3 regions of the Streptomyces sp. NPDC001781 genome follow, and region 3 is predicted to be linked to each of the others. Evidence: riboswitches for the same ligand, from Rfam matches in the RefSeq annotation. Region 3 holds a riboswitch; each other region holds the start of a gene.
The links. A riboswitch is a leader RNA that binds a small molecule or an ion and turns the genes downstream of it on or off. The one in region 3 is predicted to bind cyclic di-AMP.
Positions count from the first base shown of each region.

Region 1: it holds a riboswitch for cyclic di-AMP, as region 3 does, so the genes downstream of both, ACWCV3_RS17060 (transglycosylase family protein) here and ACWCV3_RS23815 (M23 family metallopeptidase) in region 3, are expected to answer to the same signal.
Region 2: it holds a riboswitch for cyclic di-AMP, as region 3 does, so the genes downstream of both, ACWCV3_RS24485 (M23 family metallopeptidase) here and ACWCV3_RS23815 (M23 family metallopeptidase) in region 3, are expected to answer to the same signal.

Region 1 is NZ_JBSFFI010000016.1:78,439-85,946, reverse strand. Features, by position in the region: gene ACWCV3_RS17075 (nucleoside triphosphate pyrophosphohydrolase) at 1-14, shown strand, start outside; gene ACWCV3_RS17070 (cytochrome P450 family protein) at 134-1,477, shown strand; gene ACWCV3_RS17065 (transglycosylase family protein) at 1,601-2,638, shown strand; cyclic di-AMP (ydaO/yuaA leader) riboswitch at 2,821-2,999, shown strand; gene ACWCV3_RS17060 (transglycosylase family protein) at 3,004-3,705, shown strand; gene eno (phosphopyruvate hydratase) at 4,035-5,321, shown strand; gene ACWCV3_RS17050 (FtsB family cell division protein) at 5,473-5,949, shown strand; gene ACWCV3_RS17045 (DUF501 domain-containing protein) at 5,996-6,553, shown strand; gene ACWCV3_RS17040 (Ppx/GppA phosphatase family protein) at 6,550-7,491, shown strand.
Region 2 is NZ_JBSFFI010000032.1:9,567-17,074, reverse strand. Features, by position in the region: gene ACWCV3_RS24500 (DNA gyrase/topoisomerase IV subunit A) at 1-717, opposite strand, end outside; gene ACWCV3_RS24495 (M16 family metallopeptidase) at 1,029-2,423, shown strand; gene ACWCV3_RS24490 (M16 family metallopeptidase) at 2,420-3,808, shown strand; cyclic di-AMP (ydaO/yuaA leader) riboswitch at 4,040-4,193, shown strand; gene ACWCV3_RS24485 (M23 family metallopeptidase) at 4,206-4,949, shown strand; gene ACWCV3_RS24480 (GntR family transcriptional regulator) at 5,134-5,817, shown strand; gene ACWCV3_RS24475 (HPr family phosphocarrier protein) at 5,999-6,280, opposite strand; gene ACWCV3_RS24470 (bifunctional acetate--CoA ligase family protein/GNAT family N-acetyltransferase) at 6,465-7,508, shown strand, end outside.
Region 3 is NZ_JBSFFI010000030.1:17,397-24,904, reverse strand. Features, by position in the region: gene ACWCV3_RS23845 (hypothetical protein) at 6-365, opposite strand; gene ACWCV3_RS23840 (MerR family transcriptional regulator) at 843-1,181, shown strand; gene ACWCV3_RS23835 (N-acetylmuramoyl-L-alanine amidase) at 1,226-3,514, opposite strand; gene ACWCV3_RS23830 (SCO4225 family membrane protein) at 3,684-4,073, opposite strand; gene ACWCV3_RS23825 (dihydrofolate reductase family protein) at 4,243-5,376, shown strand; tRNA gene ACWCV3_RS23820 (tRNA-Met) at 5,442-5,515, shown strand; cyclic di-AMP (ydaO/yuaA leader) riboswitch at 5,776-5,943, shown strand; gene ACWCV3_RS23815 (M23 family metallopeptidase) at 5,953-6,993, shown strand; gene ACWCV3_RS23810 (aldo/keto reductase) at 7,084-7,508, shown strand, end outside.

The DNA of each region.
Region 1 (7,508 bases), on a different contig from region 3:
CCGGCACCGAGTAACCCCGCCGGCCCGGCCCGCACCGGCGCGGGCTCCCCACCAGCACAGAGCCCCCCTCCCGCAGACCCGAGGGAAAGGAGCCGACCCGCCTCCACCCCGGCCCGCCGGATACCGTCGGGGAGTGACCCAGCCGCACCAGCCCACCCCCGACGACCCCACCTCCGGAGCTCCCTCCCAGGCCCCGGCCCCGGACCTCTTCACCTGGGAGTTCGCCGCCGACCCCTATCCCGCCTACGCCTGGCTGAGGGAGCACGCTCCCGTGCACTGGACCAAGCTGCCCAGCGGGGTGGACGCGTGGCTGGTCACCCGGTACGCCGATGCCAAGCAGGCCCTGGCCGACCAGCGGCTCAGCAAGAACCCGGCGCACCACGCCGAGACCGCGCAGGCCAAGGGGAAGACCGGTATCCCCGGTGAGCGCAAGGCCGACCTGATGACCCACCTGCTGAACATCGATCCGCCGGACCACACCCGGCTGCGCCGGCTGGTCAGCAAGGCGTTCACCCCGCGCCGGGTGGCCGAGTTCGAGGGCCGGGTGCAGGAGCTGACGGACGACCTCATCGACCGGTTCGCCGAGCGGGGCTCGGCAGACCTCATCCACGAGTTCGCCTTCCCGCTGCCCATCTACGCCATCTGCGACCTGCTCGGCGTCCCGCGCGAGGACCAGGACGACTTCCGGGACTGGGCGGGGATGATGATCCGGCACGGCGGCGGGCCCAGGGGCGGGGTGGCGCGTTCGGTGAAGAGGATGCGGGGCTATCTCGCGGACCTCATCCACCGCAAGCGCCAGGCACTCCCCGCCGAGCCGGCGCCCGGCGAGGATCTCATCTCGGCGCTCATCCGGGCCTCCGACCACGGCGAGCACCTCACCGAGAACGAGGCCGCCGCCATGGCCTTCATCCTGCTGTTCGCGGGCTTCGAGACCACCGTCAACCTGATCGGCAACGGCACCTACGCGCTGCTCACCCACCCCGACGAGCGCCGCCGCCTCCAGCTCTCGCTGGCCGCCGGGGAGACGGGCCTGCTCCAGACCGGGGTGGAGGAACTCCTCCGCTACGACGGGCCGGTGGAGCTGGCGACCTGGCGTTACGCCACCGAGCCGCTCGCCATCGGCGGCCAGGACATCGCCGCCGGGGACCCGGTGCTGGTGGTCCTCGCGGCGGCGGACCGCGACCCGGAGCGCTTCACCGACCCCGACCTGCTGGACCTCGGCCGCCGCGACAACCAGCACCTGGGGTACGGACACGGCATCCACTACTGCCTGGGCGCCCCGCTCGCCAGGCTGGAGGGACAGACCGCGCTCGCCACCCTGCTCACCCGGCTGCCGGACCTCGCCCTCGCGGCCGATCCGGCCGACCTCCGCTGGCGCGGCGGGCTGATCATGCGTGGACTGCGCACCCTGCCGGTGGAGTTCACACCGGTCGGTCCCCGTCGTGAAACCACCTGTGACGGATGTTCAACTAAGTGATCTTCACGTGATCTCTGCGGCATGAACTTGTGACAAGTGTTCGTCTGACGCTACGTTCACCCATCAGCATGGCGCCGAGCACCACTCGCCACGCCGTACCGCTGTCGCACGAAAGGCAACCGCATGCTCTCCGGGAACGGTAGGCACCGTCGCCCCCGCCAGGCTCCGGCGCTCCTCGTCGCGGCCGGCGTCACCACGTCAGCCATCGCCATCCCGCTCCTCGGGGCGGCGAGCGCCGACGCGGCCGACGGCACCACCTGGGACAAGGTCGCCGAGTGCGAGAGCGGTGGCTCCTGGAGCGCCGACACCGGCAACGGTTATTACGGCGGCCTCCAGATATCCCAGGACGACTGGGACAAGTACGGCGGCACGCAGTACGCGGCCAGCGCCGACCAGGCCAGCCGTTCGCAGCAGATCTCGGTGGCCGAGAAGATCCTCGCCGACCAGGGCACCACCCACTGGGCCACCTGCGCCCTGCTCGCCGGACTGACCTCGAACTCCGGCTCGGTGGACGTCGACACGGGTGTGAGCGAGTCCCCCTCCGCCAGCCAGGGCGGTCCGGACGGGGGCGCCGGCAAGTCGAGCGAGACCCCTGGAGCGGGCGCTTCGTCCGATGGTTCCGACTCGTCCCGACCGGGCGACTCCTCCCCCTCGTCCCACTCGTCCGACTCCTCCGCCAAGGGCACCGGCAAGCCGTCCCCGAACGCGAGCGAGAAGGGTGCCTCGGGCGACGCCGGGAAGGATGCCGGTGCCGCCCGCTCCGACGCGTCCGCACCCCCGGCCGCCGGCCACGGGGACAAGGGGGTCGGTTCGCCCTCCACTGCCCCCGCGGCCGAGGACGACGAGTCGTGGGAGGACGGCGGCTCCTGGAGCCTCGTCGACACCGGCGACCTCGGCGGCGGCCGTCACCGCGGCGGCAGCGCCGACGAGAACGCGACGGAAGGTCAGCACACGGCCGGAACCGGTCGCCATGTCGCCGCCTCCGCGGGCACCTACACCGTCCGTGACGGCGACACCCTCGGCTCCATCGCCGACTCCCTTGACGTGGACGGCGGCTGGCAAGCCCTCTACTCCGCGAACAAGCAGGCCGTCGGTGCGGACCCGAACCATGTCGACCCGGGTCAGGCCCTGGAAGTGCCGGGCGAACAGGACTCCGAATAGCGGCATTTGACGCCCCGCTATACTGTTATATGTCCTATTTGGCGAAAGTGTGGGATGACTCTCAGAAGACCTGATCGTCTTTGAATTTCGCCGCGCGGCATGTCTACGGTCGGGACCGCTCGTCACCACGAGCCCCCGTGGCCGCAACGCCGAATCCTGCCAGCGGTCGTCGGGGACAGTCGTCGCGTCAAGCGCCGTAGGCAGGAGCGGGGGACCCAAGGTAGGTGCCCGGACCGGTGGCTGACACCGGAACGGGCTTGGGGTGGAGCCACGCCTTCCAGAAGTACCGGGGAGGGGTGGCCGGGCAACTCAACCGGCCCGAACCCGACAGCTCACCTCGCAGGCGTCGGTGAGGGGATCGATCCATGCTGTTCTCCAGCAAGGGCAAGCACCGTCGCCCGTCCAAGACCGTCCGTGTCCTCGCGCTCGCCGGTGTCGCCGGTGCCGCCGTCGCGGGCCCGGTGATGGCGTCGGGCAGCGCCTCCGCCGCCACCGGTTCCGAGTGGGACGCCGTCGCCCAGTGCGAGTCGGGCGGCAACTGGTCCATCAACACCGGCAACGGGTACTACGGCGGACTCCAGTTCTCCGCCTCCACCTGGGCCGCGTACGGCGGCACGCAGTACGCCGCCACCGCCGACAAGGCGGGCAAGGGGCAGCAGATCGCCGTCGCCGAGAAGGTGCTCTCCGCCCAGGGCAAGGGCGCCTGGCCGGTCTGCGGCACGGGCCTGTCCGGCGCGACGTACAGCGGTTCCGCCGCCCCGGCTCCCTCCACGGACGCCAAGACGGAGGACAAGGCCGCGGCCGGCACCTCCGACCGCGCCGCCGGCGGCCAGGCCGCCTCCCGGTCCACCGAGCGTCCGGACGTGAGCAGGACCGTCACCACGCCGACCGGTGGCAAGGTCAAGAAGGGCGACGGCGAGTACAAGGTCGTCAAGGGCGACACGCTCAGCTCCATCGCCGCCGAGCACAAGGTCGAGGGCGGCTGGAAGAAGCTGTACGACCTGAACAAGGACATCGTCGAGAAGGCCGACTTCATCTTCCCCGGCCAGATGCTGCACCTGAAGTAACCGCGACCCGCTCGGCGGACGGCCATCCTGCTGAGGCCGGCCCCGGGCTTCCGGTCCCGTCGACGGACCCCCCCCGCCCCGGTGCGCGTTCCCCCCGCGTGCCGGGGCGGTGCGCGTTCCATGCCGGTCCGGCGCGGCTGCCCGGCCGTCCGGAAGGTTTGCCCAGAACCCTTTGTTCCGGACGGGAACAATGGGTACCGTCTCCCTGTCCCACCCCGTCCACGAGGCGGTCGGTCGACGGCCGGCGCCCCTTGGACGGTTAGGCTCTAGACGCAAGGCATGCCATCCGGCGCACGCCCCGCACTCATCGCGTCACATCCATGAAGGAGATGCTCGTGCCGTCCATCGACGTCGTCGTAGCCCGGGAAATCCTGGACTCCCGAGGCAACCCCACGGTCGAGGTCGAGGTCGGCCTCGACGACGGCAGCACGGGTCGTGCCGCCGTCCCGTCCGGCGCCTCCACCGGTGCCTTCGAGGCCATCGAGCTGCGTGACGGTGACCCGAACCGCTACCAGGGCAAGGGTGTCGAGAAGGCCGTCCTCGCCGTCATCGAGCAGATCGGCCCCGAGCTGGTCGGCTACGACGCCACCGAGCAGCGCCTGATCGACCAGGCCATGTTCGACCTGGACGCCACCGACAACAAGGGCTCGCTCGGCGCCAACGCCATCCTCGGCGTCTCCCTCGCCGTCGCCCACGCCGCGTCCGAGGCCAGCGACCTGCCGCTCTTCCGCTACCTGGGCGGGCCCAACGCGCACCTGCTCCCGGTGCCGATGATGAACATCCTGAACGGCGGCTCGCACGCCGACTCCAACGTGGACATCCAGGAGTTCATGATCGCCCCGATCGGCGCGGAGTCCTTCTCCGAGGCCGTCCGCTGGGGCGCCGAGGTCTACCACACGCTCAAGAAGGTCCTGAAGCGCAAGGGCCTCGCCACCGGCCTCGGCGACGAGGGCGGCTTCGCGCCGAACCTCGGCTCCAACCGTGAGGCCCTCGACCTCATCCTCGAGGCCGTCAAGGAGGCCGGCTACGCCCCCGGCGAGCAGATCGCCCTCGCGCTCGACGTCGCCGCGTCCGAGTTCTACAAGGACGGCAAGTACCTCTTCGAGGGCAAGGAGCGCTCCGCCGCCGAGATGACGGAGTACTACGAGGAGCTGGTGGCGGCCTACCCGCTGGTCTCCATCGAGGACCCGCTGTTCGAGGACGACTGGGCGGGCTGGAAGGTCCTCACCGACCGCATCGGCGACAAGGTGCAGATCGTCGGCGACGACCTGTTCGTCACGAACCCCGAGCGTCTCGCCCGCGGCATCGAGGAGGGCGTCGCCAACGCCCTGCTGGTCAAGGTCAACCAGATCGGCTCGCTGACCGAGACCCTGGACGCCGTCGAGATGGCCCAGCGCAACGGCTACAAGTGCATGATGTCCCACCGCTCCGGTGAGACCGAGGACGTCACCATCGCCGACCTGGCCGTCGCCACCAACTGCGGCCAGATCAAGACCGGTGCCCCGGCCCGCTCCGAGCGCGTCGCCAAGTACAACCAGCTCCTGCGCATCGAGGAGATCCTCGACGACGCCGCGGTCTACGCCGGCCGCAGCGCCTTCCCGCGCTTCAAGGGCTGACCCCCGGCGGGTCCGCGCGAGCCGGCCCCGCCCCGTCGTACGTACGTCCCCGGACCCGGTCCCGTACCGTGTCCGGGGACGTACGCGCGTGTGAGCCCAGCGGCACGCGCACAGCACAAGACGCACAGGCACAGTGGAGGCGGAGAGCCAGATGGCCGCGAGGGACCGGGACCGTTTCTCCACCACGACCAGGCTGCGGCTGCTCGGTGAGCAGACGGCGGCCCGCGTCTACCGCTCCCAGACCAAGCGGCAGGCCCGCCGTTCCCGCCTCACCGGCCGCGCCGCCCTGCTGGCCCTGGTGCTGTGCTCGATGATCGTGGCGCTCGCCTACCCGATGCGGCAGTACGTCTCCCAGCGTGCCGAGATCGCGGACCTGAAGCACCGCCAGGAGCAGGCCCGGGCCCGCGTCGAGCAGCTCAGGGACGTCAAGGCCCGCTGGCAGGACGACGCCTACGCCGAACAGCAGATCCGGCGCAGGCTGCACTATGTGATGCCCGGTGAGACCGGATACGTCGTGATCGATCCGGGCGCGGCCCAGCAGTCCCGCACCGACCGCGGCGCCGCCCACCGGCCCTGGTACGCCAACGTCTGGGACGGCGTCGACAAGTCCGACGCCTCCGACCAGTGACCGGCACCCGCCGGTGACCGACGACAAGCCACTTACGGAAGCAGTCATGGAAACGCCCCCGCCCCACACCCCGCGCACCGAGCCCACCGAGGCGGACATCGCCGCCTTCGAGCTCCAGCTCGGCCGCCCGCCGCGCGGCCTGCGGGCCATCGCCCACCGCTGCCCCTGCGGCCAGCCGGACGTCGTGGAGACCGCGCCCCGGCTGCCCGACGGCACGCCCTTCCCGACGACGTACTACCTGACGTGCCCCCGTGCCGCCTCGGCCATCGGCACGCTGGAGGCCAACGGCGTCATGAAGGAGATGACCGAGCGGCTGCAGACCGACCCGGAGCTGGCCGCGGCCTACCGGGCCGCGCACGAGGACTACATCCGGCGCCGGGACGAGATCGAGGTGCTGGCGGGCTTCCCCAGCGCGGGCGGCATGCCCGACCGGGTGAAGTGCCTGCACGTCCTGGTCGCCCACTCGCTGGCCGCCGGACCGGGCGTGAACCCGCTGGGCGACGAGGCCGTCGCCATGCTGCCCGAGTGGTGGGCGAAGGGCCCCTGCGTGGTACCCGGCGCCTGCGCCGCGGAGGCCGCCTCCGGCACACAGGAGCAGCGATGACCCGTGTGGCCGCCGTGGACTGCGGCACCAACTCCATCCGCCTGCTGGTCGCCGACGCCGACCCGGAGACCGGTGAACTGACCGAGCTGGACCGCCGGATGACGATCGTCCGGCTCGGCCAGGGCGTCGACCGCACCGGCCGCCTCGCCCCCGAGGCACTCGAGCGCACCTTCGCCGCGTGCCGGGAGTACGCCGAGGTCATCCGCGGACTCGGCGCGAGCAGGGTACGGTTCGTCGCCACCTCCGCCTCACGCGACGCGGAGAACCGGGACGAGTTCGTGCGCGGGGTGGTGGACATCCTCGGCGTGGAGCCGGAGGTCATCACCGGCGACCAGGAGGCCGAGTTCTCCTTCACGGGCGCGACCAGGGAGCTGTCCGGCGGCGACCATCTGGAGAAGCCGTATCTCGTGGTGGACATCGGCGGCGGCTCCACCGAGTTCGTCGTGGGCGACGGCCACGTGGGCGCCGCGCGGTCGGTGGACATCGGCTGCGTACGGCTGACCGAGCGGCACCTGGTGCACGACGGCGAGGTCACCGACCCGCCGGCGCACGAGCAGGTCGCCGCCATGAGGGCCGACATCGCGGCGGCGCTGGACCTGGCCGCCGAGACCGTGCCGCTGGAGCGGGCCCGCACCCTGGTCGGGCTCGCGGGCTCGGTCACCACGGTGGCCGCCATCGCCCTGGAGCTGCCGGAGTACGACTCCGCACGCATCCACCACGCCCGGATCTCGCGCGGCCACGTCCGCCGGATCACCGAGTGGCTGCTCGGCTCCTCGCACGCCGAGCGTGCGGAGATCCCGTCCATGCACCCCGGCCGGGTGGACGTGATCGGCGCGGGTGCCCTCGTGCTGCTCTCGATCATGGAGCGGACCGGTGCGGAGGAGGTCGTGGTCAGCGAGCACGACATCCTCGACGGCATCGCGTGGTCCGTCGCCTGACGGCGCACGACCGCTCC
Region 2 (7,508 bases), on a different contig from region 3:
GTCGAGGCCGACGATCCGGCCGCCGGTGGGCAGGTCGGGGCCGGGGACGTGACGCATCAGGGCGTCCAGGTCCGCGTTCGGGTGCTTGATCAGGTGGCGGGCGGCCGCGACGACCTCGCGCAGGTTGTGCGGCGGCATGTTCGTCGCCATGCCGACCGCGATGCCGGAGGAGCCGTTGACCAGCAGGTTCGGGAAGGCGGCGGGGAGCGCGACCGGCTCCTGCTCCTGGCCGTCGTAGTTCGGGGCGAAGTCGACCGTGTCCTCGTCGATGGACTCCGTCATCAGGCTCGCCGCGGCGGCCATCCGGCACTCGGTGTACCGCATGGCGGCCGGCGGGTCGTCGTTGCCCAGGGAGCCGAAGTTGCCGTGTCCGTCGACCAGCGGGACGCGCATCGAGAAGGGCTGCGCCATGCGCACCAGCGCGTCGTAGATCGACGAGTCGCCGTGCGGGTGCAGCTTGCCCATGACCTCGCCGACCACGCGGGCGCACTTCACATAGGCGCGCTCGGGGCGCAGGCCCATCTCGTTCATCTGGTAGACGATGCGCCGGTGAACCGGCTTCAGACCGTCACGGGCGTCCGGCAGGGCACGCGAGTAGATGACCGAGTACGCGTATTCGAGGTAGGAGCCGCGCATCTCGTCCACGACGTCGATGTCGAGGATCTTCTCCTCGTACGAGTCGTCGGGCGGCGGGGTCTTGGTGCTGCGGCGGGCCATCGCTGCCGGCTCCTTGCTGAAGGCGTGGGACGGATCGGACGCGGACCATTGTGGACCTGGGCACTGACAACACGGGCCGCGACCCGGTCCGCGCGGGTCCGCCCCCGGTGCTCGGCGGCCCGGCGCTCCACCGCCGTACGCCGGCCGGGAGCACGCTCGCCATGAGCACGCCTGACGCAGGCTAGTCGATCCGCTGTGGGCGTACGTCGGGCGGGAACTCCGCCGGGGCCTCCCACGCTTTGCATACAGTGGCAGGAACGGCAGGAAAACCGCGGTTTCTCTCGACCGCCACCGCTTGCGAAGGGACGTACATGCCCATGGGTCACACGACCACAGCCCAGGCAGGCTCCGGGGGCCTGACAGCGACCGAGCACCGCCTGGCCAACGGTCTGCGCGTGGTGCTCTCCGAGGACCACCTGACCCCGGTCGCGGCGGTCTGCCTCTGGTACGACGTCGGCTCCCGCCACGAGGTCGCCGGCCGCACCGGCCTCGCGCACCTCTTCGAGCACCTCATGTTCCAGGGCTCGGGCCAGGTCAAGGGCAACGGCCACTTCGAGCTGGTCCAGGGCGCAGGCGGCTCGCTCAACGGCACCACCAGCTTCGAACGCACCAACTACTTCGAGACGATGCCCGCCCACCAGCTCGAACTCGCCCTGTGGCTCGAGGCCGACCGGATGGGCTCCCTGCTGGCCGCGCTGGACGACGAGTCGATGGAGAACCAGCGCGACGTCGTCAAGAACGAGCGCCGCCAGCGCTACGACAACGTCCCCTACGGCACCGCCCTCGAGAAGCTGACCGCCATGGTCTACCCCGAGGGCCACCCCTACCACCACACCCCGATCGGCTCCATGGCCGACCTGGACGCGGCCACGCTGGAGGACGCCCGGGCGTTCTTCCGCACCTACTACGCGCCCAACAACGCGGTGCTCTCCGTGGTCGGCGACATCGACCCCGAGCAGACGCTGGCCTGGATCGAGAAGTACTTCGGCTCCATCCCCGGCCACGACGGCAAGCCCGCCCCGCGCGACGGCTCGCTGCCCGAGGTCATCGGGGACGAGCTGCGCGAGGTCGTCGTGGAGGAGGTCCCGGCACGCGCGCTGATGGCCGCCTACCGGCTCCCGGAGGACGGCACGCGCGCGTCCGACGCGGCCGACCTCGCCCTCACCGTCCTCGGCGGCGGCGAGTCCTCCCGTCTCTACAACCGCCTGGTGCGCCGCGACCGTACGGCCGTCGCCGCCGGTTTCGGTCTGCTCCGGCTGGCCGGCGCGCCCTCGCTGGGCTGGCTGGACGTGAAGACCTCCGGCGACGTCGAGGTCCCGGTCATCGAGGCCGCCATCGACGAGGAGCTGGCCCGCTTCGCGCAGCAGGGCCCCACCCCGGAGGAGATGGAGCGCGCCCAGGCCCAGCTGGAGCGCGAGTGGCTGGACCGGCTCGGCACCGTCGCGGGCCGCGCCGACGAACTGTGCCGGTACGCCGTCCTGTTCGGCGACCCGCAGCTCGCCCTGTCCGCCGTCCGGCGCGTTCTCGACATCACCCCCGAGGAGGTCCGCGAGGTCGCGGCGGCCCGCCTCCGCCCGGACAACCGCGCCGTGCTCGTCTACGAGCCGAAGTCCCCGGAGGCGGTCGAGGACACCGGCCTGCCCGACGACCCGGAGCACGAGGCCACCGTAGAGGCCGGCAACGACGACGAGGAGACGGCCAAGTGACCGAGCTCGCCCCCATGGAGTTCCACCCCCAGCCGCAGGCCGGCGAGGCCAGGCCCTGGGCGTTCCCGGCGCCCGAGCGCTCCACGCTGGACAACGGTCTGACCGTGCTGCGCTGCCACCGCCCCGGCCAGCAGGTCGTCGCCGTCGAGGTGCTGCTCGACGCCCCCCTGGACGCCGAGCCGGCCGGTCTCGACGGTGTCGCCACGATCATGGCGCGCGCCTTCTCCGAGGGCACTGACAAGGACTCCGCAGAGGAGTTCGCCGCGGAACTGGAGCGGGCCGGCGCCACGCTGGACGCGCACGCCGACCACCCCGGCGTCCGGCTCAGCCTGGAGGTGCCCGCCTCCCGTCTGGAGAAGGGCCTCACCCTGCTGGCCGACGCCCTGCGCGCCCCGGCCTTCGCGGAGAGCGAGATCGAGCGGCTGGTCCGCAACCGCCTGGACGAGATCCCGCACGAGCTGGCCAGCCCGGCCCGCCGCGCCGCGAAGGAGCTGTCCAAGGAGCTGTTCCCGGCCTCCGCGCGCATGTCCCGGCCGCGCCAGGGCACCGAGCAGACCGTCGCGAAGATCGACGCGGGCGCCGTCCGTGCCTTCTACGACCGCCATGTCCGCCCCGCCACCGCCACCGCGGTGGTCGTCGGCGACCTGGACGGCATCGACCTCGACGCGCTGCTCGCCGAGACCCTGGGAGCCTGGACCGGCACCCCCGGCCAGGCCCGCCCGGTGCCGCCGGTGACCGCCGACGACACCGGCCGCGTGGTCGTCGTGGACCGGCCCGGCGCCGTGCAGACCCAGCTCCTCATCGGCCGGATCGGCTCCGACCGGCACGACCGGGTGTGGCCCGCCCAGGTGCTCGGCACGTACTGCCTCGGCGGCACGCTCACCTCCCGCCTGGACCGCGTCCTGCGCGAGGAGAAGGGCTACACCTACGGCGTGCGCGCCTTCGGCCAGGTGCTGCGCTCCGCCCCGGACGGCACCGGCGCCTCGATGCTCGCCATCAGCGGCTCCGTGGACACGCCGAACACCGGTCCCGCGCTGGCGGACCTGTGGACCGTGCTGCACACGCTGGCCGCCGAGGGCCTGACCGACGCCGAGCGGGACGTGGCCGTGCAGAACCTCGTCGGCGTGGCCCCGCTGAAGTACGAGACGGCCGCGGCCGTCGCCGGCACCCTCGCCGACCAGGTCGAGCAGCACCTGCCGGACGACTTCCAGGCGGAGCTGTACCGCACGCTCGCCGCCACCGGCACCGTGGAGGCCACCGCCGCCGTGGTGAACGCCTTCCCGGCCGACCGGCTGGTCACGGTCCTGGTCGGCGACGCCGCCCGGATCAAGGAGCCCGTCGAGGCGCTCGGCATCGGTGAGGTGAAGGTCGTGTCCGCCGAGTAACGGACCAGGTGGGCGCGTGTGGGCCCTGACGGCGCATGAGCCGTCGGGGCCCACATCCGTGTTCGGAAGTCGTATCGAACGCCGGTCGTCAAATGTCCGGATTGGGGCGGAGGTTACCCCTCTGGAGTGTGGGATGCGCTACAAAAGTCCGGACCCGTTTGAAGATCCGCTCCCGTCCCCTTTAGCTTCTTCCGGGCTGTTCGTCAGGCAGTGCGCCGCGCCCGCGGCACCGGACAGCCATCGCCGAGTCCCCCGCAGGGGGAGCCGGGGACCCACCGCAGTCCCTGGGGTGAATCGGGCGCCCGCGCGCGAGCGAGGGCGGCCGTAGGAGACCTTCCTGCTCCGAACCCGTCAGCTAACCCGGTAGGCGAGAGGGAAGGAAAGGAACAGCCTGCTCATGGCGTTCATGTGCGCCACCGGGAAGCACCGCAAGCCCGGCCGGGTCAAGCGCACCACCGCGACTGCGGCCGGTGTGGCGGCCCTCACCACCGGTGTCGTCGGCACCCTCGCGGCCTCCCCGGCGATCGCCGCGGACAACTCCGTCGAGAACACCGGCCTCACCCCCGTCATCGCCGTCAGCGACACCCTCGCCGACGAGATCGCCGCGCAGGCCACCGCCCAGAAGGCGACCGCCGAGCGCAGGGCCGCCGAGGAGGCCGCCGAGCGCGCCGCCGCCGAGCGGGCCCGCGAGGCCAAGGAGCGCGCCGCCCGCAAGGCCGAGCGCGAGCGTCTCAACTCCTTCGTCATGCCGATCACCGGCTCCTACGTCTCCACCGCCTACCAGTCCTCCAGCTCCCTGTGGTCGTCCGGTTCGCACACCGGCATCGACTTCCACGCCGCCAGCGGCACCACGGTCCACGCGGCCGGGGCGGGCACCGTGGTCTCCACCGGCTGGGGCGGCGCCTACGGCAACGAGATCGTGATCAGGATGGCCGACGGCATGTACACCCAGTACGGCCACCTGTCGTCCATCGGCGTCACCGTCGGCCAGCGCGTCATCCCGGGCCAGCAGATCGCCCTCTCCGGCGCCACCGGCAACGTCACCGGCCCGCATCTGCACTTCGAGGCCCGCACCGGCCCCGACTACGGGTCCGACATCGACCCCGTCGCCTACCTCCGCAAGCACGGCGTGAACGTCTGACCCCCGGTCCCGTGAAAGCCCCGGCCCAACCCGGCCGGGGCTTTTCGCTGAACTTTCCCGCGGACGCTGTCCAAAAACCAGCCATGGATTTCGGTACGCCGTCGGAAATCCTCGCGCATTGCCATAGAGTCACGGGAAAGGCGCTGTGGTCGGCGTTTCACGGGCATTGAGGCGGAGGTGGGTCATGCGTATTCCGGCGCACTCGGTGTGCACGGCGATCCGGGACGACATCGTCGCCGGAACCCACGAGCGCGGCGGCCGGCTCACCGAGGAGGTGCTCGCCCGCCGCTACGGCGTCTCCCGCGTCCCCGTCCGCGAGGCGCTGCGCACGCTGGAGGCCGAGGGCTTCGTGGTCACCCGGCGCCACGCGGGCGCCTGTGTGGCCGAGCCCTCCGAACAGGAGGCCGCCGACCTGCTGGAGATGCGCCTGCTGCTGGAGCCCCTCGGTGCCGCGCGGGCCGCCCAGCGACGCACCGAGGCCCATCTGAAGGTGCTGCGTGGCCTGGTCGGACTGGGCAGGGAGCGGGCGAGGCTCGGCGGCAGCGGCGACCTGCGCGCGCTGGACGGCTGGTTCCACGAGACGCTCGCCCAGGCGTGCGGCAGCCACGCGCTGACCTCGGCGCTCACCCTGCTCCGCCACAAGATCGCGTGGATGTACGTCGAGGAGAGCCCGGCCGGCCCGCCGGAGACCTGGGCGGAGCACGGCGCGATCGTGGACGCCGTGGCACGCGGTGACGGCGAACGCGCGCGGGCGGTCATGGCGCTGCACACCGAGCGCGCGACCCCGGCCCACCGGTTGCGCACCCCCGCCGCCAGCCGGGCCCGGCGCGCGCAACATGCTGTAAACACAGCGGAACTCCGGAATTAACACGGGCGCTGTATACAAGGGGGATATTCGCGTGCCGGGTAATTGTGCTGCCTTGTTCCGGGGTGCCGGCAATTTTTGACGGCACCCCGTTCGGTGCTCCCCCCTGTACGCCGCGCCCGTGAAAGCGAAAAGCCGCGCCGCCCGCTGAAGGGGGCGACGCGGCTTTTCGCCGAGAACGGGGTCAGACCGTCTCGGGCAGCTCGTCCAGACCCTCGGCGACCAGCTTGGCCAGCCGGTCCAGCGCGGCCTCCGCGTCGTCGGCGTCGGAGGCCAGGACGATCTCCTCGCCACCCTGGGCGCCCAGGCCCAGGACGGCCAGCATCGAGCCCGCGTTGACCGGGATGCCGCCGGACTTGGCGATCGTGACCGGGACGCCTGTGGCCGTGGCGGCTCGGACGAAGATGGAAGCGGGGCGGGCGTGGAGGCCCTCGGCCCAGCCGACGTTGACGCGGCGCTCAGCCATGTGATGCTGCCCTTCAGTCTCAGGTTGTCTAGACCAGTTTCCCACACGGGGAACCGTGTCCGGAGCGGCACTTCACCGTTCCGGAACCTCTCCGTACCGGCCGTCGGGCCGCGGCCTCGCTCCGGCTTCCGTGTCCCGCGCACCGCCTCGCGCCGTACGCCCGTGCGAGCCGTACCCTGGGCCCATGCAGACCCCGGCGGACCGGCAGGACCGGCACGATTATCCCGCCCACTGGGAGGCGGACGTGGTGCTGCGCGACGGCGGTACCGCGCGCATCCGGCCCATCACCGCCGACGACGCCGACCGTCTCGTCAGCTTCTACGAGCAGGTGTCCGACGAGTCGAAGTACTACCGCTTCTTCGCGCCGTACCCGCGCCTGTCCGCCAAGGACGTGCACCGCTTCACGCATCACGACTTCGTGGACCGGGTGGGGCTCGCCGCCACCGTCGGAGGCGAGTTCATCGCCACCGTACGCTACGACCGCATCGGCGCCGACGGCATGGCCGCCTCGGCCCCGGCCGACGAGGCCGAGGTCGCCTTCCTGGTGCAGGACGCCCACCAGGGCCGGGGTGTGGCCTCCGCGCTGCTGGAGCACATCGCGGCCGTCGCCCGTGAGCGCGGTATCCGGCGCTTCGCCGCCGAGGTGCTGCCCGCCAACACCAAGATGATCAAGGTGTTCACCGACGCCGGTTACACCCAGAAGCGCAGCTTCGAGGACGGCGTGGTCCGGCTGGAGTTCGGGCTCGAACCGACCGACCGCTCGATGGCCGTGCAGCTCGCGAGGGAGCAGCGCGCCGAGGCCCACTCGGTGCGGCGGCTGCTCGCCCCCGGTTCCGTGGCCGTGATCGGGGTGGGCCGTGCGCCCGGCGGGGTCGGCCGCAGCGTCCTCGGCAACATCCGGGCCGCGGGGTACGCGGGCCCGCTGTACGCGGTCAACAACGCCTTCGCGGAAGACTGTCACGAGATCGACGGGGTGCCCGCCCGCCGCTCGGTCCGGGGGATCGAGGGCCCGGTGGACGTGGCCGTGGTCGCCGTGCCCGCCGACGTGGTGCCCGCGGTGGTCGCCGAGTGCGGTGAACACGGGGTGCAGGGACTCGTCGTGCTGTCCGCCGGGTACGCGGAGAGCGGGCCCGAGGGGCGGGAGCGCCAGCGGGCGCTGGTCCGGCAGGCGCGGGCTTACGGCATGCGGATCATCGGCCCCAACGCCTTCGGCGTCATCAACACCGCC
Region 3 (7,508 bases):
GTGGGTCACTGGTCGGAGTAGCTGAAGTCACCCATGGTCCAGGCGGTGACGTCCTCGATCGCGACGCGGTACATCCCGCCCGTCATCGGGATGCCCACGGTGCCCTGCAGGATGCGGGCGACGTGGAAGTGAAGGTGCGTGGGTGTCCCGTCCCGCTTCACGGGGGCGTCGAAGACGGCGCAGAACTCGCCCAGATGGGTGGAATCCCGCAGGACCTCGGACACCCTCCGCCGCCACATGGCTTCGGGGGCCAGGCGACCGGTGATGACGGCACCACTGGTGACCACGGTGAGGGACATCTGATTGCTCTGCCCGGACTCCACGAGGGCGGCGATGTCAACGATCAGCTCGTCAGGCTTCGGCATGACGTCGGATTCTATGCGCCGGTCCGTGCCGGGCTGCGGGGGCCTCCGCGAAGGCCGCCGGAAACGGATACCTTTCCGTCGGACACGCGAAAATCTATCGCGGCCAACGTAGACATTCGAGGTGCACTTGGCTACGGTTTCTCTCGTAGCCGAGATCGATCAGGGTCGGGCAGACACGAACTGCCCGGCAGCCGTACAGGTGTGACAAGCGATCGGTCCAGAGGGAAGAACGGAGGAGTCGAGCGCCATCAGGATCGCCCGGACCGGCAGGCCGGCCTCCGGGTACCGCAGGACATCGATAGGCAGGTGGTCTCCGGTCACGCATCCGCGATCCCCGCACCCCCGTCGGAGTATCGGGCGGCCGTGCGGACACAGAAGGCCGACGCGGTATTAGGGTCGGCAGATGGTTGCAGTTCCTTCGGGGCCTTGGTGCCGTACGGCACCAAGGCCCCTCCACGCGTGCCACTGAGAGGTGAGATGACAGCAGACGAGTCGCTGGGCCGTCTCGACGACGACGACTACCCCGCCTACACGATGGGCCGGGCCGCCGAACTGATCGGCACCACGCCCGGCTTCCTCCGTGCCCTCGGCGAAGCACGGCTTATCACGCCCCTGCGCTCCGGGGGCGGCCACCGCCGCTACTCCCGCTACCAGTTGCGGATCGCGGCCCGCGCGCGTGAACTCGTGGACCAGGGCACGCCGATCGAGGCCGCGTGCCGGATCATCATCCTCGAGGACCAGCTCGAGGAAGCCCAGCGACTCAACGCCGAGTACCGCCGTGCCGGCGTGTCGCCCGGTCCCGCCGCCGACGCCTGAGGCGAGCGGGCCCGCCGGATCCGGCGGGCCCTCGGGTGGCCGGGCTACTTCAGGTAGACGATCCCGTCGGTCGTGATGGCCGGGCGGCCCGTCGTGGCGCGGACCACGATCTTCAGGGTGTGCTTCGCGCTCGTCGGCCAGGTCCTGGTCCACAGCGCGTCGCGGTAGGCCGTGGTGGAGGACTTCAGGTCGGCGGTGGTGACCTTGGTGCCGTCCACGTAGATGTCCGCCTGCCCCGAGGTCGACGCCCGGGAGACCACCCACGCGACCGAGCGGCCGGTGAAGGTCCAGGTCAGTGAGGCGTTCTTGGTGCTGCTGCCGAGGGAGCGGCCGCCCAGGTAACTGGATGAGGACTTGGCGGTCCAGGTGCCGGACCTGGTCGCCGAGGTCTCCTGGAGGATCACCGGGGTGCCCGGGACGGAGGCGCTCGCTGAGTTGCCGAGGGTGTCGTACGCCCGCAGCGTCCATGCCGTCGCCGCACCGGACCTGGCGGTCTGGGCGGCGCTGGTGACCGTCGGACCGTAGGTCCGGGCGAGCGGGGCGGTGAGGCGGGTCTCCCTCAGCGAGACGTTGTCCGCGGCCTTCCAGCCGAGGGTGAGCGGGACGGCGGTAGTGTTGACCGTGCCGGTCCGCAGCGAGAGGTTCGGCCTGGTGGTGAAGGTGGGCGCGGTGGTGTCTGCGACGACCGCGCGTTCGGCGCTGGTCGCCGTACGGCCCGACTGGTGCACCGCCTTGACCTGCACCTTGTGGGTGCCGGCCGGCAGCGTCAGCTTGGCCGAGGTGGCCGAACCGGCGACCGTGGCGGCCGTCCTGCCGTCGACCAGGACCTGGAACGAGGAGATCAGCGAGGCCGGGGTCGTCGTGGACCAGCTCACCGTGAGCGGGCCGTTGGTGTACGGGGTGGTGCCGACCGTCTCGGTACCGGTGACCGTGCCGAGGGTGAGGCCCGTGACGGGGCCCGCGGCCAGCGTGCGGACGGTGCCGAGGGCTGCGTAGAACGCGTCACCGGGGCACACCGTGTTGTACCCGTCGCGGTGGCCGTGGATCGCGGGGAGGGTCAGCTCCTCGCCCGGCTCCCACGTCCGCCCCGCGAAGTTCTGCCCGCTGAGCGCCGTGGTGAGGGTGACCGTCGCGTCCGGCTGCACCCCGTACTGGCCCAGTTTCCACGCGGCCAGACGTGCCACGGAGGCCATCGCGGCCATCGGGGGCGGCGAGTCGACGTACGTGCCGAGGACCGCGATGCCGGTCGTCTGCGAGTTGAAGCCGTACGCGTGCGCGCCCACGACCGGGAGGTCCACCCCGCCCTTGCGGCCCTCGTAGATCGTCCCGCACTTGTCGACGACGAAGTTGTAGCCGAGGTCCTTCCAGCCGAGCCCGGTCACGTCGTACGTGTAGACCGCGTTGATGATCGACGGCGCCTCGGCGCAGGTGTAGTCGTTGGTCGAGGCGGTGTGGTGGACCACCACCGCCTTGATCCTGCCGTCGATGTACGCCGGTGCCTCGGGGCTGATGGATTCGTCCGCCTTCCACCCCGAGCGCGGGATGATCGGCGGGCTGGGGACGGTGGAGCTCGGCGCGGCCGGGACGGACACGGACGCGGAGGGAGAGGCGGTGTCCGAGGGCGGTGCCGACGCGCTCTGGGACGCCGGGGGCGACTCGGCGGGCGGCTCGGTCGGCTGGTCCGGCGAGGATTCGGCGGCCGAGGGTTCGGCGGTGGTCGCGTCCGGCGGGGCGGGCTCGGTGGTGGCGACGTCCGTGGGGTCCGGTGTCCCGGCCGGGCTGTCGGTGGCGGTGGGCTCTCCGGTGTCGTCGGGCCCGTCCACGACGTAGGCGGCGGGCTCGGTGTCACCCCCGGTGTTCTTCCCGCCCGCCGTGATCATGTCGAGGCGGAGCCCCGCCGGCAGCTTCGTGGTGGCCCTGCCGTCGATCCGCACCTCGACGCCGTCCGACAGTCCCACCCACGCGGGCTCGGTGCCGCCGCGCGAGGCGTGCTGCTCGCCCGCACCCCGGTCGCTGTCCAGCAGCAGCCAGCGCGACCACTTCCCGGACGCCACGGCCCGCGAGCGCACCTCCACCTTCCCGGCCAGCCTGGCGGAGGGTTTCTCCCAGCTCACCCCGAGCATGCTGAACGGCTCGGCGTCCCGGCGGGCGAGCACCGCGCCGGTGCCGTCCCCCCGGGCGTCCAGCGCGGCCGACCGTACCCGGTCCCGTACCGGGGCGACGGCGCTCGTCCCGTCGTGCCCGGGGTCCCCGCCGCTCACCCCCTGCACGACCAACGTCCCGCACACGGCCGCCGCGACGGCCGCCCCCGTCCCCCACCAACGTGCCCTCATACCGGTTCGGACGCCTTTCCCCGCAGTGACTGGTCCATGGAGCCTTCACGAATCCCCCCTCCCCAGGAGGTTCGGTGAAGGGCATGATCGGAGGCTGACCGTACCTGATGAGGTCATGCCATCAATTGGGTTATACATTTTTTCCGTGGTCCATACCTGACCGGGAGACTCAGCGCCGCAGCGCACGCGCGAGCCGTCCGAGCAGCACGGCGTTGCAGAGACCGGCCAGGGCGGTACCGGCGGCGAAGACCGCCAGGCTCAGCGCGCCGTTCCCCAGGGGCCCGGACACCGTGATGGCGACGATGCTGAGCGGAGCCGTGGCCATGAGCGGCCAGATCCCGGCGAAACCGGGGTCGGGTGACAGACACACGGCCCAGAGGAAGAACCCGATCGCCGCCGCGACCACGGCGAGGTACCCGCGCGAGAGCCAGTTGTCCACGGCTGATGCCAGCAGTACCCGCACCCGCTGCCGGGGACGTGCGCCGGCGGATCCGAACCCCGAGAGCCGGGTGCCGGTGGCGAGGACGAAGAGGCGGCGCGGGCGGATGGCGTGCGGCATCGAGGTCTCCTTGTGGTCGCTGGTCCCACAGTGGGGCCGCGCCGCCGGGCGGGGATGAGTAGCCGTACTCATCCCCGCCCGGGCAGGGCACACACCGGTACGGAGTACAAAGGGGGTGCCCGCCCGTGGAACCCCGAGTCCGCGGCCCAGAGTCCGGAAGAGCGCGCCGATGCCCTACCCCCATGTCCTGCTGTCCGCCGCCGTCTCGCTCGACGGGTACCTGGACGACACCGGCCCCGAGCGGCTGCTGCTCTCCGGCCCCGCCGACTTCGACCGCGTGGACGAGGTGCGGGCCTCGGTGGACGCGATCCTCGTGGGCGCCGGGACCATCCGCGCCGACAACCCCCGGCTCCTGGTCAACTCGCCCGCACGCCGGGCCGCGCGGGTGGCCGAGGGGCGGGCGGAGTACCCGCTGAAGGTGACCGTCTCCGGGTCCGGCGATCTGGACCCGGCCGCCCGCTTCTGGCACACCGGCGGCGAGAAGCTCCTCTACACGACCGACGCGGGCGCGCAACGGGCCGCGGGGCTCCTCGGGGACAGCGCCGACGTGGTCCCGCTCGGCACGGCCCTCGACTGGCGTGCGCTGCTCACGCACCTGCACGACGTGCGCGGGGTACGCCGGCTGATGGTGGAGGGCGGCGGCACCGTGCACACCCAGCTCCTCCGGCAGGGCCTCGCCGACGAACTCCAGCTCGTCCTCGCCCCGCTCCTCGTCGGCGACCCGGCAGCCCCCCGCCTCTTCGGCCCCGGCGCGTACCAGGGCGGCCGGCTGCGGCTGACCGGCACCCGCCGGATCGAGGACGTCGTCCTGATGCGCTACGAGCCCACCGCCCCCGGCGCCGGCCCGCTGGACACCGCCGCCGACCGGCACTGGCTGCGCACCGCCTGCGAGCTGGCGGCGCTCTGCCCGCCCTCGGACACGGCCTTCAGCGTCGGCGCGGTCGTCGTCGCGGCGGACGGCACCGAACTGGCGCGCGGCTTCTCCCGCGAGGGCGGCGACCCTGTGGTCCACGCCGAGGAGGCCGCGCTCGCCAAGCTGGACCCGGCCGACCCGCGCCTGCCCGGCGCCACCGTCTACAGCAGCCTGGAGCCCTGCGCCCACCGAGCCTCCCGGCCCGTCCCGTGCGCCGGGCTGATCCTGGCCGCGGGGGTACGCAGAGTGGTCACCGCCTGGCGTGAGCCGGACACCTTCGTCACCGCGGCCGACGGTGCGGGTCTGCTGGCCGCCGAGGGCGTGGAGGTGGTGACGGTGCCCGGGTACGCCGCTCTCGCACAGCGGCCGAACGCCCACCTTGCGCACTGAGGCCCACGTCACGGCCCCATGTGTGCGCCGGACCCCGCGGATGACGTATGCTTGAGACACAACGACGCGGGGTGGAGCAGCTCGGTAGCTCGCTGGGCTCATAACCCAGAGGTCGCAGGTTCAAATCCTGTCCCCGCTACTGAAAACTCAGGGCCGGAATCCATTCAATGGATTCCGGCCCTGAGTGCTTTCCGGGACGGCTGGTGTTTTTGAGTCACCAGCGAAACCCCTGTGACTCCTGAAGCGCGGTCAACTCGACCTGTTCGTGCCGTTCCTGGCCGTTTCACCCCCCGTCAGAAGGTGAAACGATCAAGCCGAACGGGCTTGGAATCCGGTGCGCGTGTCTATTAACGTTCGATAACGCAGCGCGGTCGTTACAGCCGTCAGCAGAGACGGCGCCGTGCGCACACGCCGAATCCCGCGAGGGAACCGGGGACCCACCACTTTGGGGTGAATCGCGCCCTGTCCGCCGTGCACCACCCCTGGTGCACGCCGGGTTTACGCGCGTAGGAGACCTTCCTTCTCCGAACCCGTCAGCTAACCCGGTAGGCGGAGGAGGGAAAGGAGTGCGCCCGCGTGGCGTCCAACCGGCCTGCCCCACAAGTCCCGTTCGCGCCGGACGCGAGTGAGCCCTTTGCCTACGGCGCCCCCCGTGCCGATGGCGGCGCGTGGGAGGAGTGGAACCCCACCGAGGAGTCCGTTTCCCTCGGTGCCGCCGCACGCGGCCGCCACCGGGTGGCCAAGCAGCGCGGCGGCGGACTCGCCCGCAGTTCCACCGTGCTCGGTGTCGGTGTCGTCGCCGCCGTCGGCGCGGGTGGCATGGCGAGCGCCCACACCGGCAAGCCGCCCGTGTCCATCGCGATGCCCGACCTGCCCTCCGTGGACTCCCTGATCGACGGGCACCACCACACGCAGACGCCCGCCGCCTCCCTGGCCGGTGTCGCCACCGCCACGGCCACCGCCGCCGGCGAGGACTCCACCGCCGACGCGGGCGAGGCGCTGCGCAACCGGATCATGGCCCAGGCGGAGCGGCAGCAGAGCAAGGCCGACAGCCGGGCCACCGCGGCGGCCGTCGCCAGGGCCGACCAGCAGGCCGCGGAGGCCGCCGCCAAGGCGGTCGAGGAAGCCTCCGTGAAGGCCGCCGCGGCCAAGGAGAAGGCGGAGGCCGACGCCGAGAAGAAGGCGGAAGCGGCCCGGCTCGCCACGCTGGCCAAGCAGTACACGCTGCCGACCTCCTCGTACACGATCACCTCGACCTTCGGGCAGGCCGGCTCGATGTGGTCCTCCGGGTACCACACCGGGCTCGACTTCGCCGCGCCCACCGGCACGCTGATCAAGGCGATCCACAGCGGCACGATCACCGAGGCCGGCTGGGCCGGGTCGTACGGCTACCGCACGGTCCTCACCTTGGACGACGGCACCGAGCTGTGGTTCTGCCACCAGTCCTCGATCAGCGTGAGCGCCGGGCAGAAGGTGTCCACCGGCGAGGTCATCGGCCGTGTCGGCGCCACCGGCAACGTCACCGGTCCGCACCTGCACCTCGAGGTCCATCCCGGCGGTCAGCCCACCGGTACCGACCCGGGCGCGTGGCTGCGGAGCAAGGGGCTCACCCCCTGAGGCGGACGCGGCCCGGGGGTCCTGGCGTGGCGTGACCGGGTCCCGGCCCCTAACCGGAATGGACGGTACCGGGGTGGTCGTTGAGCAGGCATGACCGCTTCTCCGCGCAAACTCGGCTCCTCCTCCCTCGAGGTCTTCCCGCTGGCCCTCGGTGGCAACGTCTTCGGCTGGACCGCCGACCGGGACACGTCCTTCGCCGTCCTGGACGCCTATCGCGGCGCGGGCGGCAACTTCATCGACACCGCGGACGTCTACTCGGCCTGGGCCGAGGGCAACGAGGGCGGGGAGTCCGAGACGATCATCGGTGAGTGGGTGCGGGCCAGGGGGGTCCGCGACCAGGTCGTCATCGCCACCAAGGTCAGCCAGCATCCCGAGTTCCAGGGCCTCGGCGCCGCCAACATCAAGGCCGCCGCCGACGCTTCCCTGCGGCGTCTCGGTACCGATCACATCGACCTCTACTACACCCACTTCGACCAGCCCGAGGTGCCCGTCGAGGAGATCATCGGTGCGCTGGA